DNA from 3 places in the Brevibacillus sp. HB1.4B genome. Region 2 is predicted to be linked to each of the others. Evidence: riboswitches for the same ligand, from Rfam matches in the RefSeq annotation. Region 2 holds a riboswitch; each other region holds the start of a gene.
The links. Region 2 has a riboswitch for cobalamin ahead of cobO (cob(I)yrinic acid a,c-diamide adenosyltransferase). Riboswitches for the same ligand answer to the same signal wherever they lie in the genome.
Positions count from the first base shown of each region.

Region 1: it holds a riboswitch for cobalamin, as region 2 does, so the genes downstream of both, HP398_RS10300 (ABC transporter substrate-binding protein) here and cobO (cob(I)yrinic acid a,c-diamide adenosyltransferase) in region 2, are expected to answer to the same signal.
Region 3: it holds a riboswitch for cobalamin, as region 2 does, so the genes downstream of both, HP398_RS13910 (energy-coupling factor ABC transporter permease) here and cobO (cob(I)yrinic acid a,c-diamide adenosyltransferase) in region 2, are expected to answer to the same signal.

Region 1 covers NZ_JABSUT010000003.1:490,386-495,498, reverse strand. Annotated here, with positions in the region: gene HP398_RS10305 (FecCD family ABC transporter permease) at 1-790, opposite strand, end outside; gene HP398_RS10300 (ABC transporter substrate-binding protein) at 815-1,834, opposite strand; cobalamin riboswitch at 2,005-2,204, opposite strand; gene HP398_RS10295 (M24 family metallopeptidase) at 2,218-3,312, opposite strand; gene HP398_RS10290 (alpha/beta fold hydrolase) at 3,386-4,207, shown strand; gene HP398_RS10285 (ABC transporter permease) at 4,266-5,113, opposite strand, start outside.
Region 2 covers NZ_JABSUT010000006.1:216,625-221,737, reverse strand. Annotated here, with positions in the region: gene HP398_RS16755 (DUF441 domain-containing protein) at 1-6, shown strand, start outside; gene HP398_RS16750 (alpha/beta hydrolase) at 43-1,146, shown strand; gene HP398_RS16745 (LeuA family protein) at 1,160-2,578, shown strand; gene HP398_RS16740 (M15 family metallopeptidase) at 2,673-3,365, opposite strand; cobalamin riboswitch at 3,549-3,764, shown strand; gene cobO (cob(I)yrinic acid a,c-diamide adenosyltransferase) at 3,929-4,477, shown strand; gene cobD (threonine-phosphate decarboxylase CobD) at 4,474-5,113, shown strand, end outside.
Region 3 covers NZ_JABSUT010000005.1:123,536-128,648, reverse strand. Annotated here, with positions in the region: gene HP398_RS13935 (hypothetical protein) at 29-511, opposite strand; gene HP398_RS13930 (hypothetical protein) at 815-979, opposite strand; gene HP398_RS13925 (energy-coupling factor ABC transporter ATP-binding protein) at 1,036-1,884, opposite strand; gene cbiQ (cobalt ECF transporter T component CbiQ) at 1,887-2,678, opposite strand; gene HP398_RS13915 (energy-coupling factor ABC transporter substrate-binding protein) at 2,675-2,959, opposite strand; gene HP398_RS13910 (energy-coupling factor ABC transporter permease) at 2,956-3,720, opposite strand; cobalamin riboswitch at 3,864-4,057, opposite strand; gene HP398_RS13905 (quinone-dependent dihydroorotate dehydrogenase) at 4,191-5,113, opposite strand, start outside.

The DNA of each region.
Region 1 (5,113 bases), on a different contig from region 2:
CCCCCGTGAGAAGTGCCGTGATCACCAGGAGAAGCTTGCGGAATTGTACCGTATTAACCCCCAATGTCCCCGCTGACTCCTCGCCCATCAGCATCGCATTCAACGAGCGGTATTGGGCCATTAAGACGATGAGACAGATGACGACAATCAATGTAGGAATAGTCAGGTACTCCCATTTCCCGCCAGCCAGACTTCCACTTAACCAAAACAGGACCGTCCCAATTCCATGCTCATTCGGCGCTGAAAAGACAAGGAGACTGGTAATGGCAGACAAGATCGCAGATATCGCAATTCCAGCCATGAGCAGGCGTACTGTGGAGTTTTGTCCTCCGATACGGGATAGCGTAAAAATGAGAATGATTGACACAAGGGAGCCTGTAAAAGCGCCAAAGGATAGCGCATACTGCCCGTACATGCTGAATGCTCCGAATATAATGACCGAGGTAGCTCCAACCGAAGCACCTGAAGATACACCTAACACATACGGGTCAGCCAGGGAGTTGCGAACCAACGACTGGATCGCTACTCCCACGACAGACAGACCTGCGCCGACGATCGCCCCCAAGAGTACACGCGGAAAGCGAATATCCCAAATAATCGTTTGCTCCCCTTTGGACCAATCCACCTCAATCCATTGGGTCAATATCGGAATTTTTGATAAGGCGATTTTCCATACCGTTGTCGGCTTAATCTCCACTGATCCCAAGGTAACTGCGAACGTAATCGAGAGGAAGAGTCCGACCAGTAGAGTAATGATGATATAAGGTAACTTGATCTGTTGCAGTGTTATTCCCTCCCTTAAAAGGGGTGTACTCTATTTGAATTTATCCGGGTAGAGTCCTTCCGCCAAAATTTTTAGCGCAATCGGTGCTCGAACGCCTTCAGAAGCCGCGGACAATGGCAATACCATTAGTCGTTGATTTTTAATCGCCGGGATATCCGCCAGTTCTTTTTTGGTCAAAAGGAAATTGCGTTTTTGCTCAACGGTTCTATCACCGTAGTCTACGATAATAATCACGTCAGGATTGCGACTCACTACTTGTTCCCAACTGACCTCTGCCCAACCCTTTTGAATGTCATCAAAAATGTTCTTACCACCAGCAGTCTTGATTAAGGACGTCATGTAGTTGTTGGCTGCTGTGAATGGTTTATCTTCTCCGTTGTCGTACACGAATACTTTAAGCGGCTCGTCCACTTTGCCAATTTTACTAATCGTTTGATCCAATTCACTCTTCATTTTATTAATCAAATCATTGGCTTTGTCTTCCACACGGAAAATGCGTCCAATATTCGTAATGTCTGCAAACACATCGTCGATTGTCGGGCCAGGCATGCTAGAAGACGCTTGCAGATACGATTTGATGCCGACCTTTTCCAAATCCTGCATCGATCCTACACCCTTTTCGCCGAAGCCGCTTTTCCATCCGGCGTACACGAAGTCTGGGTTCGCTGCCAGCAGCACTTCTTTCGTAGGATACTTGTCAGACAGTACCGGAATCTTGTCGTAATCTGCTTTTAACTCTGGAAGGATTTTATCGTCTAGGTATGCAGTTCCGACCATTTTATCAGCCAGGCCCAATGCCAGCATGATTTCGGTAACGTGTTGGTTCAAAGTCACTGCACGCTCAGGTGCTGTTGGATAGGTCATTTCGATGCCATTATTGGTTAGTGTTACAGGCTTGCTCTCTGCTGCTGGTGCAGCCGTTTGTTCGGTTTTGGCTGGAGCCTGTGTTGTCGTAGTGGAGCCGCATGCCGAAACCAAAAGCATGGCAGCTGTCATGATACCGAAAGCTAGTCCTTTCATTACTGTATGTGGTTTGTTTGTCTTCAACATCTGTAATCCCCTTCTCTGTATGTATATGATGAGTTGAACGAAATCCTCCACAAAAAAAGCACCCCCCATTTCAATCGGGAGGTGCATGACAAACGTAGATATAGCTATAAGCAGGCACAAAGGCGCCGTTTCATAGGCTGTTTCCACATCTGCCCCATCCTCGTGGGTCGATTGTATATGATCGCATGGCAGGTCTCCTGGCTTACGAATCAACACACCCAGCTACCTTCCCATTTTTTGTCTCGCAAAAAACAGTGGCTATTCGCTAGTTGCTCCTCGTTACAGTGGCGGGACCGCGCCGGTTTCTCACCGGACTTCCCTTTTAAGCTGACGGCATATGCCATCTAGCACCATTCGATACGTATTCAATTTTTACGATTTATTCATTCATTGATAGTAGTCAGTTTTTTCGGGAACTGCGTGAGAATTTCAACGCCCGTTTCCGTAACCAATACATCGTCTTCAATCCGCACTCCGCCTACACCTGGCAGATAGATGCCTGGCTCGATCGTAAAGACCATCCCTGGACGAAGCACTTCTTGGTTCTGGCTGTGAACAGATGGATATTCATGTACATCCATCCCAAGTCCATGCCCAAGACGGTGCATGAAGTATTCTCCGTAGCCTTTTGCGGTGATGACATCGCGAGCGGTTTTATCCAAATGCGCAAAAGTCACACCCGGACGAATCTCAGCAATGGCCGCTTCGTTGGCAGCCAATACTGTCTCGTAAATTTCTTGAAGCTGAGCACTGATCTCGCCTACAGCAAAGGTACGGGTAATATCGGATACATATCCGTTGGCTGCTACCCCGATATCAAACAAAAGCAAGTCGCCTTCTTGCACCTGGCGCGTTCCTGGTTTCCCGTGTGGCAGTGCCGACTTCTCCCCTGCCAATACCATGGATGTAAAGGACGGACCTTCGGCACCCAAGCGCTTCATCTGGAATTCCAGCTCAGCTACGATTTCTGTCTCGGTCATGCCTGTCTTGACTTTTTTCAGGGTCTCCCGCAAGGACTCCTCGACCAACTGAACAGCGTGCTTCAAACGCTCCACTTCATCCGCCGATTTGATCAAACGCATTTCACGCAGTGGCTCTTCCACATCCACATAGCTCGACGCCAGAACAACTTGTCCAAGTGCTTCATAGCGCTCGACAGTCATATGACTTTTTTCAATACCGAGCTTCGTCAAGTTCGCTGGCAACACTTGCTTGAGGATTTCATAGGGGTTTTGGATATCCGTATGTGTATGGATATCTTGAACGAACGAAGCCTCTGCGGCTGCCTCACGATCAAGAGCAGGTACAATCAAAGAAGGTTTTCCCTCAGCAGGAATAACGAGACCCATAAAACGTTCATGCGGGTCTGTAAAAAATCCGGTCAAATAGTAAACGTGCTTAGGGGAGGTAATCAACACCGCGTTCAGCTCTTGCTCTGTCAAAAACGTGTGGAGCTTCGAAATGCGCTCTTGAAACAACTTCTTCACCCTGCTTTCACCAATTATTCTATTGCGAGAATACCACTTCCCCATCAAAAAAAGAAGAGTTCAAATGAAAAATCTACTTCATATCGGACAACCTAAGGGTGGGGTGAAAATGAAAATGGAACAAATACTCGTCCATCAGGATGGCAAGCAGTTTGCTTTTCACATATCGGGAAAAGGCCAGCCGTTATTGTGTATCCATGCGCCATGCATCGGCTCTATCAATTTTGTTTATCAGCAAACACTCGCAGATACATATCAGATCATTGTCCCTGATTTGCCCGGACATGGCGACAGTTCACCGATGGAGAAGCCCTTTTCCATTGGGGAGCTGGCAGAACAGCTCCATAAGCTTGTCCAGTCACTCGGCATTGAACGTCCCTTTATTTTGGGGTACTCCCAAGGTGTTTCCATCGCCCTTGAATATTGTCTTCGCTATTCGGATGCTGTAAAAGGCGCCATACTCGTGAGCGGCTTTTCCGAAGTGAATGACCTGTATTTACATGGACGATTTTGGATGGCACAGGCAATGTCGATGCTTCACGGAGTCCCTCTTCTTGCCCGTTCGATTGCTTCCTCACATGTCGCTGACCCAGAAATGCGTGAAAAATGGACGGTACAGGCCTCCAAAACAGATCCCACTAGCCTGAAATACCTTTACGCTGCCGGACATCGTTATCATTGTACGGAGCGTCTGGGCAACATCCAGCTTCCGATTTTACTTGCCTATGGCAAACAAGATCAACGGATGCACCATTATGCGCAGATGCTTACCATGAAATTGCCAAAAGCAAAACTCGAGATGATCCCTAACGTGAAGCATCAAGTCATCACGAAAGCTGCTCCTGCTTTCAATCAGTTGTGCCGCACCTTCATGGAAGAAGCATAAAAAAAGAAAAGACAGAAGGACGGGTACCTCCAGCCCCTTCTGTCTTTTTGCGTTTTGACTAGCTCTTCATACGCGGGTCGAGTGCATCGCGCAAGCCGTCCCCGATTAAGTTAAAGCCGAGAACTGTCAGCATGATAGAGAGCCCCGGAAAAATAACAGTCCATGGTGCTTTCTGAATGTACTGACGTGAATCAGCGAGCATTTTTCCCCATTCTGGTTCTGGCGCTTGTGCTCCCAGTCCGAGAAAGCCAAGTGCAGCTGCTTCGATAATCGCTGTTGCGATCCCCATCGTCCCGGTCACAATGATTGGTGCGAGGCTGTTCGGCAAAATATGCTGCATGATAATCCGGGAATTTTTCATCCCAATTGCCCGTGCGGCCATAACGAATTCTTCTTCCTTCAAGCTCAATACGCGGGCGCGTACTAACCGTCCAAATGTCGGAATGTTAATAATCGCAATCGCAATCAAGGCGTTTTGCAAGGAAGGACCCAAGATGGCAACAACAGCGATTGCCAACAGAATACTAGGAAAGGCAAGCATAATATCAAAGATACGCGAAATAATCGTATCGATCCATCTGCCATAGTATCCTGCCAAAAGACCGAGCAAGGTCCCTGCGAGAACGGAGCCAATGACAGAGAACGTCCCTACCCACAAAGAGATTTGTGCCCCATAAATCACGCGACTAAATACATCGCGACCATTGTAATCTGTTCCAAACCAATGCTCTTCGGAAGGTGGCTTGTTTTTCATCACGAGCTTGCCTTCATCGTACGGATACGGAGCAATCCATGGAGCTAAAACCGCCACAACAATGAAAAACAAAATAATCCCGAAGCCCACCAACGCGAGCTTGTTTTTTCGTAGCGTTCTCCATGCATCCTTCCAAGGAGAGACGACTTCTT
Region 2 (5,113 bases):
TTCTAGCACCCTCTAAATCTACTTTGAAAGAAGTGCCAAACTATGAATCTCAATCATCAAATGAAAAATCATTTTCTTATGCTAGTCATATCTTTAGGGCTGCTTGTTCAAGGGTGTTCAACTCCTGATTCCCCCAATCAAAATAGTACAACACAAGCTCAATCCGTAGTGGAATCAACCAGTGAGATCGTAACGGAAGAGCTGAAAGTGCCAAGTATCGATCAGGACGTCTCCTTATATGTGAGGCATATGAGTACCAAAAACAAGGAAAAGTTCACCAATAATGAGGTTGTATTGTTTCTTGAACCGTTTAGCGTACCTACCGCCCAAGCATTTGATGTTCCGGGATACTCCTGGATGGAGGAATACGCAAAGCAAGGTTACGACACATGGGCGATGGACTTCCGAGGGTTTGGGCATTCTACCCGACCAGTTGAGATGGATCAACCACCTGTAAAGAATGCTCCTGTCGTCCGTGCCACTGAGGCGGTAAAAGATCTGGAGGCTGTCGTCCAGCACATAAAGAAAACGCGACAAGTAGATAAAATCAGTATCGTAGGATGGTCTTGGGGTGGAGTTGTTGCGGGGATGTACGCGACTGAACATTCCGATGATATTGAAAAACTCGTGCTTTATGGTGTTATGCATGGTTTTTCTTTGCCTTTGATGGCAACTCCATTTGAAGCAAAAGGGAAGGCAGGTGAAATCAATCCCCAATTACCAGCGTACCAGGTTGTCCAGTTTGACAAGGCCATGCACCATTGGCACATGATGCTAGATAAACGTGATCTGGTTTCCGGTGAGGCAATGAATGCTGTATCCAAGGTCTTCGTAAACTCTGATCCTAACAGGAGCAAGCAACCTGAACAATCCATCCGCCGTCCAATGGGACCTTTGGTAGATCTGTATTACATCTGGACGGACAGACCCATTTTTGATGCAACGAAAATTTCGACGCCAGTGTTGATCATTCGAGGAGATCTGGACTTTTTTGCCGATAAGTCCCTCTTCCATAAGCTGACCCATGCATCTGCAAAACAAGAAGTGGTTATCAAAGATGCAACACATTGGGTGTTGTATGAAAAAAATCGTGATCAACTCTTGCGTGAAACAGACGAATTCCTGAAAAAGGAAGTAAACCCGTAAGGATGTGCTGGAAATGAAGCCGTTTCAAATTTTGGATGCAACACTGCGAGAAGGAGAGCAGCAATCAGGCGTGCGCTTCACATGCGAAGACAAGATTCGCATCCTGCATCTCTTGGAAAGCTATCAGATAGACCTCATAGAAGTGGGCCATCCTGGAATTTCTGCCGTGGATGAAGAAATCTGCCGAAAAGTGGCTCAATCGGCAAGACGAGCACAAATATTAATGCATGCGAGAGCTACTGTTGAAGAAGTACATGCAGTAAAGCGCGCCAAAGCAGACTGGGTGGGGATTTGGGCTTCCATTAATGATGTGTCTATCCAAACCAAATTCAGTCATCACCAGGAAAGCTATATACAAGAGAAAGTCCAACAAGCTGTTATCGAAGCAAAAAAGCTTGGCTTACAGGTTAGATTCACGATTGAAGACGCTTCACGGACAGAGTGGGAAAAGATATCCAGCTTAGGTCATGTTGCTTTGCAGGCAGGCGCAGATCGCATTAGTTTGGCAGATACTGTCGGGATATGGGAGCCTGATACATGCAAAAAAATTGTAACTCGTGCCATTGAGGAATTTGGATGCGAAATTGAAGTTCATCTGCATAATGATCTTGGTCTTGCTCAAGCGAATGCGCTGGCGGCTATTGATGCAGGCGCTTCTGTCATTGATGCGACAATTTTAGGAATCGGCGAAAGAGCTGGTATTACTGACTTGATCCAGCTTACTGTTGCGTTGCAAAAGCTTCGAAATGATCATCGTTATTCTTTGGATAGAATTCCCGAGCTTGTACAAGCGATACGTCTGACGACAGGGTATAGACCGGACGGACTGCGCCCTATCGCTGGGCAAAATGCTTTTACGCATACATCGGCTTACCATGTCCAAGCCGTAAAGAGGAATTCCAAAGCGTATGAGCCATTTCCTCCCGAAACAATTGGAAGAACACGGCTTCTCGAAGAAAAGCGTCCTCCATTAGGAAGCCCAAAGCTGCCTGTTTCCTTACAGGTAGGAAAGCCGTTTCCAAAAGGTGCTTCAGAGCTACAGTATCATCGTGACGGTCCAGGGATACGCTGGGTTATGATGGATTCGCGTGTTGATGAGCGAGCCTCATTCTATGTGATCCAAAGGATATTTGGATTATGCGATTTGTCCGGTATTCCTGAAAAACATGTAGACAGACATGCGCATCATTGTGACAGTGCCTTCCTCTTTTGGGGAGATGCACCTGATGGCACTGGTCTGGTGTGTCATGTTCAACTTGGTGAAGAAGAGAAGACTGTTGAGAGTCCAGCAGCTATTTTTATCCCAGCAGGCGTCGAGCATTCCTATCACTATGTGTCAGGGCACGGAACTTATACAAATATTGTATTGTCACCTGAATACAACAAAAGCCTTTTGGTTTCAGCAGCATCTTCTGAAATACCAGTGACCTAAGAGGTACAGGAATTTGTTGAGTTTGAAGAGTGGGCGGCCATCTGGGCATGAGTACGGTATCGACCGGGCTCATGCCTTGCTCGATTATTTGTGGTTACATCGACAAAACCCCGCCATAAATCGGCTCTTTCTGCGTTTTTTGTCCCCAAGTGCGCGTTCCGTATTCGAAATGCCACCATTCTTTCGGATAGTTGACGAATCCGGCAGCCGTCATCAAATGATAAAGCAGTCGGCGATTGTCTCGAATTTCGATGTCTTTTTGCTTAGACTGTGCCAGCTCTTCATAATAGCGAGTGGAAGCCAGTTCACTGAAATCATCGAAGACGGTCCCCATCTCCAGCCAGCCATCAGGCCCTGCGATAGTTAGATCCACTGCACCGCCGGATAGGTGAGGGGACGGTTTGGAGAGGTCTGTTGTTGGATAAGCGACGAATTTGCTCAATTCTTCCGTGAGGGCGGGTCCTTCCTGCCAGCCTTGTAATAGCAAGGCTTCACGGAAACGATCATACAAGGATGCCTGTACCTCAAATGAGCGCCAGCCGTCCAACACGACGAGCTTGTAGCCAACAGGCAGTTGCGCGGCTGCCGTGGCGAGCTTGTGTGCTGCCCCTTCTCGCAAAAAGGCTTCTGGCTGTGTTCCGGCATAGCCCTTGTGGTAGTAGGCTGGATAGACTGTGATTTGAGCTGAAAGGGAAGAGAGGGGAATCATCGGTTCGCCGCATTCCTTGATCGGCAGTGGGCTGGGCAGGACCATGTCTGGTATTTTTGGAATCGGAGGAAATAGCATGACTGCACACCACTTTCGATTGTTTTGCCAATAGGGTAACGAAAAACATCAGGCATGTAAACGGTCATTATCTTAAATTTTCTGCTAATAGTCACCAGCGACGAATCAGCAGCTTTTGCTTGAATCCTCGGTAGCTTTTGCTATTATTAAAGCAAGTGCTTGTCAACGAAACGAACGACATTTACATATGGAAGAGAAACAGGTCCTTGTTTTTGCGAAACCGATTCGCAGGAGCAAGGTTAAAAGGGAAGTTTGGTGAAAAGCCAACGCGGTCCCGCCACTGTAAGAGAGTAGCTGTTCTTCAAGGCATCATGCCATCCACTGCCCATTCGGGAGCGGGAAGGAGAAGAAGAGCGATGATCCTCGAGCCAGGAGACCTGCCTGTTTTTATGTTTACACTGATTTCCTTCGGGTCAAAGGAAGAGGTGAGGATTGTTGCTTTTCAGCTATCCGCGCTTTGTTTTTCCTTACGTACTGGGGGAAACAGAGCGCTTTTTTTATGCTTCGGAAAGTATTTGGAGGAAACAGCGGAGTAAAATACGTCACTTTTTGAGGTGGTCACGATGGAGAAAAACGATAAGAAGCGAGGATTGACCCTCGTTTACACAGGAGACGGCAAAGGAAAAACGACAGCAGCAGTCGGGTTGGCTGTGCGGGCGACAGGGCGCGGGAAAAAGGTGCTGATGGTTCAATTCATCAAGTCGCCAGAGCGTACATACGGAGAAAAGATTATTTTCGATAAATTGGGCATTGAAATTGTGCAAATGGGCGTCGGCTTCACATGGACGAAAACACCGGAGGAGCATCGTCAGGCATTGAAAGAAGCTTGGGCGTTTGCGAGCGAAAAGCTTTCTTCCGGAGCGTACGATGTCGTCATTTTGGATGAGCTAAATAATGCATTGGCGATTGACCGCTTCCCGATTGATGATGTGTTGCCATTGTCCGATGTGTTGGAAGCGATTCAAAATAGGCCAAGTCATATTCACCTCGTGATTACGGGACGGGCCGCAAAGCAGGAGATTTTGGACATCGCAGATTTGGTGACAGAGATGAAGCCAATCAAGCATTACTACGATGAAGGGATTCCAGCTGTGCTGGGGGTAGAGTTTTGACAAGCGCAGGTGTAATAGAGAAGTACGGTCATGGCGGAGACTTGCTGACCGCAGCGCAGCGCTTTGGTCGAGAGCCCGGGCAGTTTCTGGATTACAGTGCCAATATTAATCCGCTGGGGATGCCAGCAAGCGTTCGTGAGATGCTGCTGGATTCGCTGGCTGCTGTAGCGCATTACCCAGACCCTGGACATCGTGTGTTTCGGCGTGCGCTGGCGAAGCGGCTGCAAGTGCCGGAGGAATGGTTGCTGCCTGCCAATGGTGCAGCGGAGGCGATGGCACTGGCCATTCTCGGTCTTTCGCCGCAAACGGTTGGTGTGGTATATCCTTGCTTTTCGGAATACACGCAACTTTCCGAGCAGTATGGTGCCCGTGTCATTGGCTGCTACGGGAAGGAAGCGAACGGGTACAAGCCCGATCCTATAGAGCTGCACACTCTTTTTACGCAGTCTGATCTCGTATTTGTCGGGTCGCCAAACAATCCGACGGGAATCATGTATCAACCGGATGAGCTTCGCCAAATGGCGGAATGGACGAGTAAGACCAACACGTGGCTCATCGTGGATGAGGCTTTCCTCGATTTTGTGGAGGAAGATCGGCAATATACATTGGCGACGCAGCTCGAGCGCTTTCCCCGTG
Region 3 (5,113 bases), on a different contig from region 2:
AGTTTTTCCGCCCCTCGTTTTGCAGCGATTACGCAAACCCTTTTTTGATTTTGGTCTTCATGTCACGATACAGCTCTCCGTATGTAATCGCATGCTCGATATGCGAATAGGAAAGCACGGAGTCGCCATCCTTGCTCTCGCAGCACGCAAAGAACAAGCTTTCCATCAGATTGTGATTTTCGATGGAATTGGTAATGTGGACGCAATCCTCAATCGAATCATGAGCGTCATGCTTGTAAAAAAGAAATGTCCCTTCTTTGAACGCCCCTTTTTTGTTAGCGTCTTTCCAAATGAGCATGCCCAAGGTAATAAAGTAGCCTTCCTGGAAGCGGATGACGCCGGTAATGACAGAATTAATCGTGGTCGGAATGATCGCAATCGAGTCATTGAGCTGATTGACGTATTCAAACAATGCTTTATTGGATTCTTGAAGATCAGCGATTGGTACATGAAGAAGCTGCTTGTCTCTTAATTTTTCTACGAGTTGCTGAACGCATAGCGTCTTATTCAAAGTTGAAATCACAACCTCATCACTTCCCCCATTGTAAGTAAGTGCCTTCTTTACGTTATTCGTGATGAATGGACATATCCCTACAAAATCCGCACAATCTTCTTACTTTTTCAGCGAGAATCAAATTTTACCATACGTAAGAGGGCATGGAAGTCGGTAGTCTGTCTGCAAAAGGCGAACACGTCCCCCTTCAACAGGGTTCATGTTGAAAATTCCGGCAGGGTCGAGGGTGGGTACGGGGATCATTCCATGAAAAAAGCCCTTCACGCCTTGATGTGGCGAGAAGGGCTTCTTGGCGCGAGCTTACGCCTTTCCCTTTAAATAATCATCTTTTATCTTCTTTTCCTGCTCGACGGTAGTCATCTCTTTCTCCAATACTTGATACATCAGTTCATCCTTCACCTTACGTGAAATTCCTTTTTCCTGGTGATTCGGGACCGATGTACTCATGACAGAGTCTTGTTCCATACCAGCGTACCTCCATGGCTTTTTGGGGTTAGCTTGCCCGAAAGCCGCCACTCCATTCACCACACCTGCTGAACACTGAGCATTTTTCGCAGCTCGTCGACCGAGCGTGGAATATTTCCGCCAAGTTCACGCTTCCACTGCTCAGGCAGTGCCTCCCACACATCAACAAGCAACGGCATACCCAGATGAAGACTCTCCAGCATGGTTCTATTTTCCAATGCCTCCTGCGGATCTCCCGCGAAAACAAGCCTGCCTTCATCCATGATGCAAATCCACTCTGCCCATTCAAACGCGATATCCATATCATGTGTCGCCATCAAAACAGTCGTTCCTTGCCGGTGAATCGCATCGAGCTCCCGCAGCAAATTTTTAGTCTGATAGCGATCCAGATAAGCAGTAGGCTCGTCCAACAGCAAAAGCTCTGGCTCCATGACCATGACCCCCGCGAGTGCCAGACGCCGTTTTTGTCCCAGGCTCAAATGATGAATCGGAGCTTCTGCCAGCTCTCTCAACCCGAATGCATCCAGCACTTTTTCTACCTTTGCCCGGATGACTTCCGTAGGCAGCTTTTGATTGCATAAACCGTAGGATATATCTTCTGCGACCGTACTTGCGATCAGCTGATGCTCGGGATCTTGAAAGACCAAGCCTACCTTTTGCGTCATCTCTTGTCGTGCGGCTCGTTTGTAGACAAGCGGTTTCCCCTTCCACAGCACCTGTCCCTTCTGTGGCTCGATGATCCCGTTCCCATGCAAGAACAAGGTAGACTTCCCACAGCCGTTTCGTCCCAAAAGGACACATTTTTTCCCCTCTGGAATCCATAAGGACAGCCCAGACAGGACGGGTCCCCGCCCTCCTGGATACGTGTACTGCAAATCGATGAACTCCAACAACCGTGATGTCATAACTACCAACCTCCTGTCCACCACTCAAGCAGCACCAGCAGCATACAGCCTGCGATTGACTCCCACTCATAGCGTCGCGAACGAGCATGGGTATGAAACGCGAGCACCTGCATGCTCTCCCCGAAGCCTCTAGCCGCCATTCCTTTATGCAAGGCTTCGTATTTGCGCATCGCTCTGACAAACAATTGCGCAACGAGAACCCCTGCATCCCGAAGCGTCGCTCGGAAGCCGCGATGACCTCCACGCGAACGTTGGGCAATCCAGAGCTGGTGAGAAATCGTTACTAACACAAAAATAAACCGATACATGATCATTAATAAATCAGTCACAAGGACAGGCATACGAAGTCGGCGAAACACCTGCAAGATTTCGGCAAACGGCACGGTAAACAAAATGAAGGCAAAGCAAGATAAGCTCGCCATGGTACGCCAAAATAAGATCCAAACTTTACTGAATGATGACGTCGGCACATAGAGCACATACGAACCCAACTCCCATGCTGCCGCGACCTGGACCTGTACTTCGCCTGCTTTCGCCCCTTCTACCAATAGGGCAGGGAGCCCCGCCGCGAAAAACGAGAGCGACACGATCATAAAGGCACAATAGATACGGACAGGTATACGGGCATACACCACTACCCATACCGTCATCCAAACAACGACGGCCATCTGCATCCATACATGTCCCACCAAGACGAGCAGTAACAATGCACTCGCCAGCAAGAGCTTATGAGCTGGCGGCAGACGTTTCAGCCTGTTTTGATAAGAGAGAGAATCAAGCTGCAGCCCGTTCATTTTTTCCGCTTATCCAACCGACCTTTGTATAAGCCCACGGCGTAGCCAACCACTCCCGCTCCCAACGCCGCCTGCACCGCAAACAATAGGCTCTCCGTCTCTCCCCCTGGCGGTTCTATCAGCGGCTGGAACCACGGTTCGTAGTTCGGAGCAATTTCCTTGATCGCTTCCTCCGCCACGCCGTCTGCGCCGCCAAATTCCGAATCCTGCACCAGCAACAGTGGGACAATCGCCAGTACGATTACCCCCAAGAGTAATAGCCAGTTCCATCCTTTTTTCACAGCGATTCCTCCCGTTTGAGCAAACGAAGCTGTGTAAGCTCTTTTGCGTTGTAAGATAACAACCAGTTCCAAACAAGAACGGTCAACAGACCTTCACTGATTGCGAGCGGAACTTGCGTGAATGCAAAAATTCCTGCGAATTTGGCAAACGAGGCCAACACTCCACCAGATTCAGCTGGAAATGCGAGTGCCAGTTGAATCGAAGTCACCACATAGGTAGCGAGGTCAGCCAAGGCAGCCGCCGCAAAAACAGCCAGACGCTGGCTTCCGCGCACTTTCATGATCACCCGATAGATTCCGTATGCCACCAGTGGTCCTACTACTGCCATGGATACAGCATTTGCCCCTAGCGTAGTCAAACCTCCATGTGCCAAAAGCAAGGCTTGAAACAAGAGCACCATGCTCCCTAACACAGACATCGCAAAAGGCCCAAACATAATGGCGCCAAGGCCCGTTCCAGTCGGGTGAGAGCTGCTGCCTGTAACTGAAGGGATTTTCAGTGCAGATAAAACAAAGGCAAACGCTCCTGCAACACCAATAAGGAGCTTCATTTCGGGATGTTCTTTTACAATCTTGTTAATCGAGCGAATCCCAAGAATAAAAAATGGCAAGAAGACAGCCCACCAAAATAAGGCCCAGGATAATGGCAAATACCCTTCCATGATGTGCATCGCATGTCCTGTCTCTGGTTCATTGAGCAGGAAATACAGGACAAAGCCCGCGATCATCAAACAAGTAGATACGAGACGAGATCGATTCATGTTCCTTCCTCCTTCACTGACTTTCGTTCTTTTCCTACAAACAAAAAAATCCCATCCATCAATGGACGAGATGTGCACACAAAACAACAGACTGACATACAGCCTCATTGCCTCGTATTCACCGCTCCTTTCCGCGAAGGTTTTGTGGGTGTGGCTACTAGGTAGGTCTCCTGGCTTCCAGATCCATACGCTCTTTGTCCTTCCCCATACAAAAATGAGTGGTTTCCTTCTCAAAGAGAGCTCCCTGGTTACAGTGGCGGGACCGCTCGGGACTTTCACCCGATTCCCTGTTACCCTTTATGCGTCACATAAAGGCACCTAACGCCGATCATATGAAGTTGACAGACAATTCATGTTTGTCCCACATCATTATAACGGATCACTACATAAATCGGAAGAATATAAGCAAAAACGCATAAGCCGATGCCCCACTACAAACGGAGCCATCGACCTATGCGTACTTGTTCTATCTATTCTTTTGCGTCTACGCCAATTACTTCACTAATATGTTTAAAACCATCGCGCTGCATGAGCTTGAGTAGCTTTTTGTTAATTTGCTTGGCGATACCTGGGCCTTGATAAATCATCCCCGTATACACCTGAACGAGACTGGCTCCTGCTCGGATTTTCGCGTAGGCGTCTTCGCCGTTATAAATGCCCCCGACACCGATGATGGGTACCTTGTCTCCTACTTCTTGATAAATCTCCTTCACCCAAGCAGTGGAACGCTCCGTAAGAGGTCTTCCGCTCAAGCCGCCCGCTTCCTCGGCAAAACGATGTCCGGAAACCGCCTCGCGTGACAGTGTCGTATTGGTAGCGATAATTCCGGCAATGCCTTCTTCAACAGCAGCGTGAACAACATCGCGCATGTGCTCATCCGACATGTCTGGTGCTACTTTCAGCAAAATCGGCTTTTTCTTGATGGAACGTGCTTCCATTTCGGTTGCCTTTTCCCTTACTGCACGCACCAAATGACGCAAGCTCTCTGTCTCCTGCAAGTCACGCAGATTCGGGGTATTCGGAGAGCTGATGTTAATGACGAAATAGTGACCGTATGCATAGAGCATGTCCATACATTTGCTATAGTCGATGGCCGCCTCTTCATTCGGCGTTACTTTGTTTTTCCCAATGTTAATCCCAATTGGAACATCTGAGTATGCGTAATCGACCAAATGCTGGGAAGCCAAATACGCACCGTGATTGTTGAAGCCCATCCGGTTAATGACAGCTTGATGTTCCGGCAATCGGAACAAACGCGGCTTCGGATTGCCTGGCTGCCCCTGCGGTGTCAACGTCCCGATTTCCACAAACCCAAAACCAAGAGCACCCAACGCATGATAGACTTCCGCATTTTTATCAAAACCGGCTGCAAGTCCGACTGGATTCGGAAACG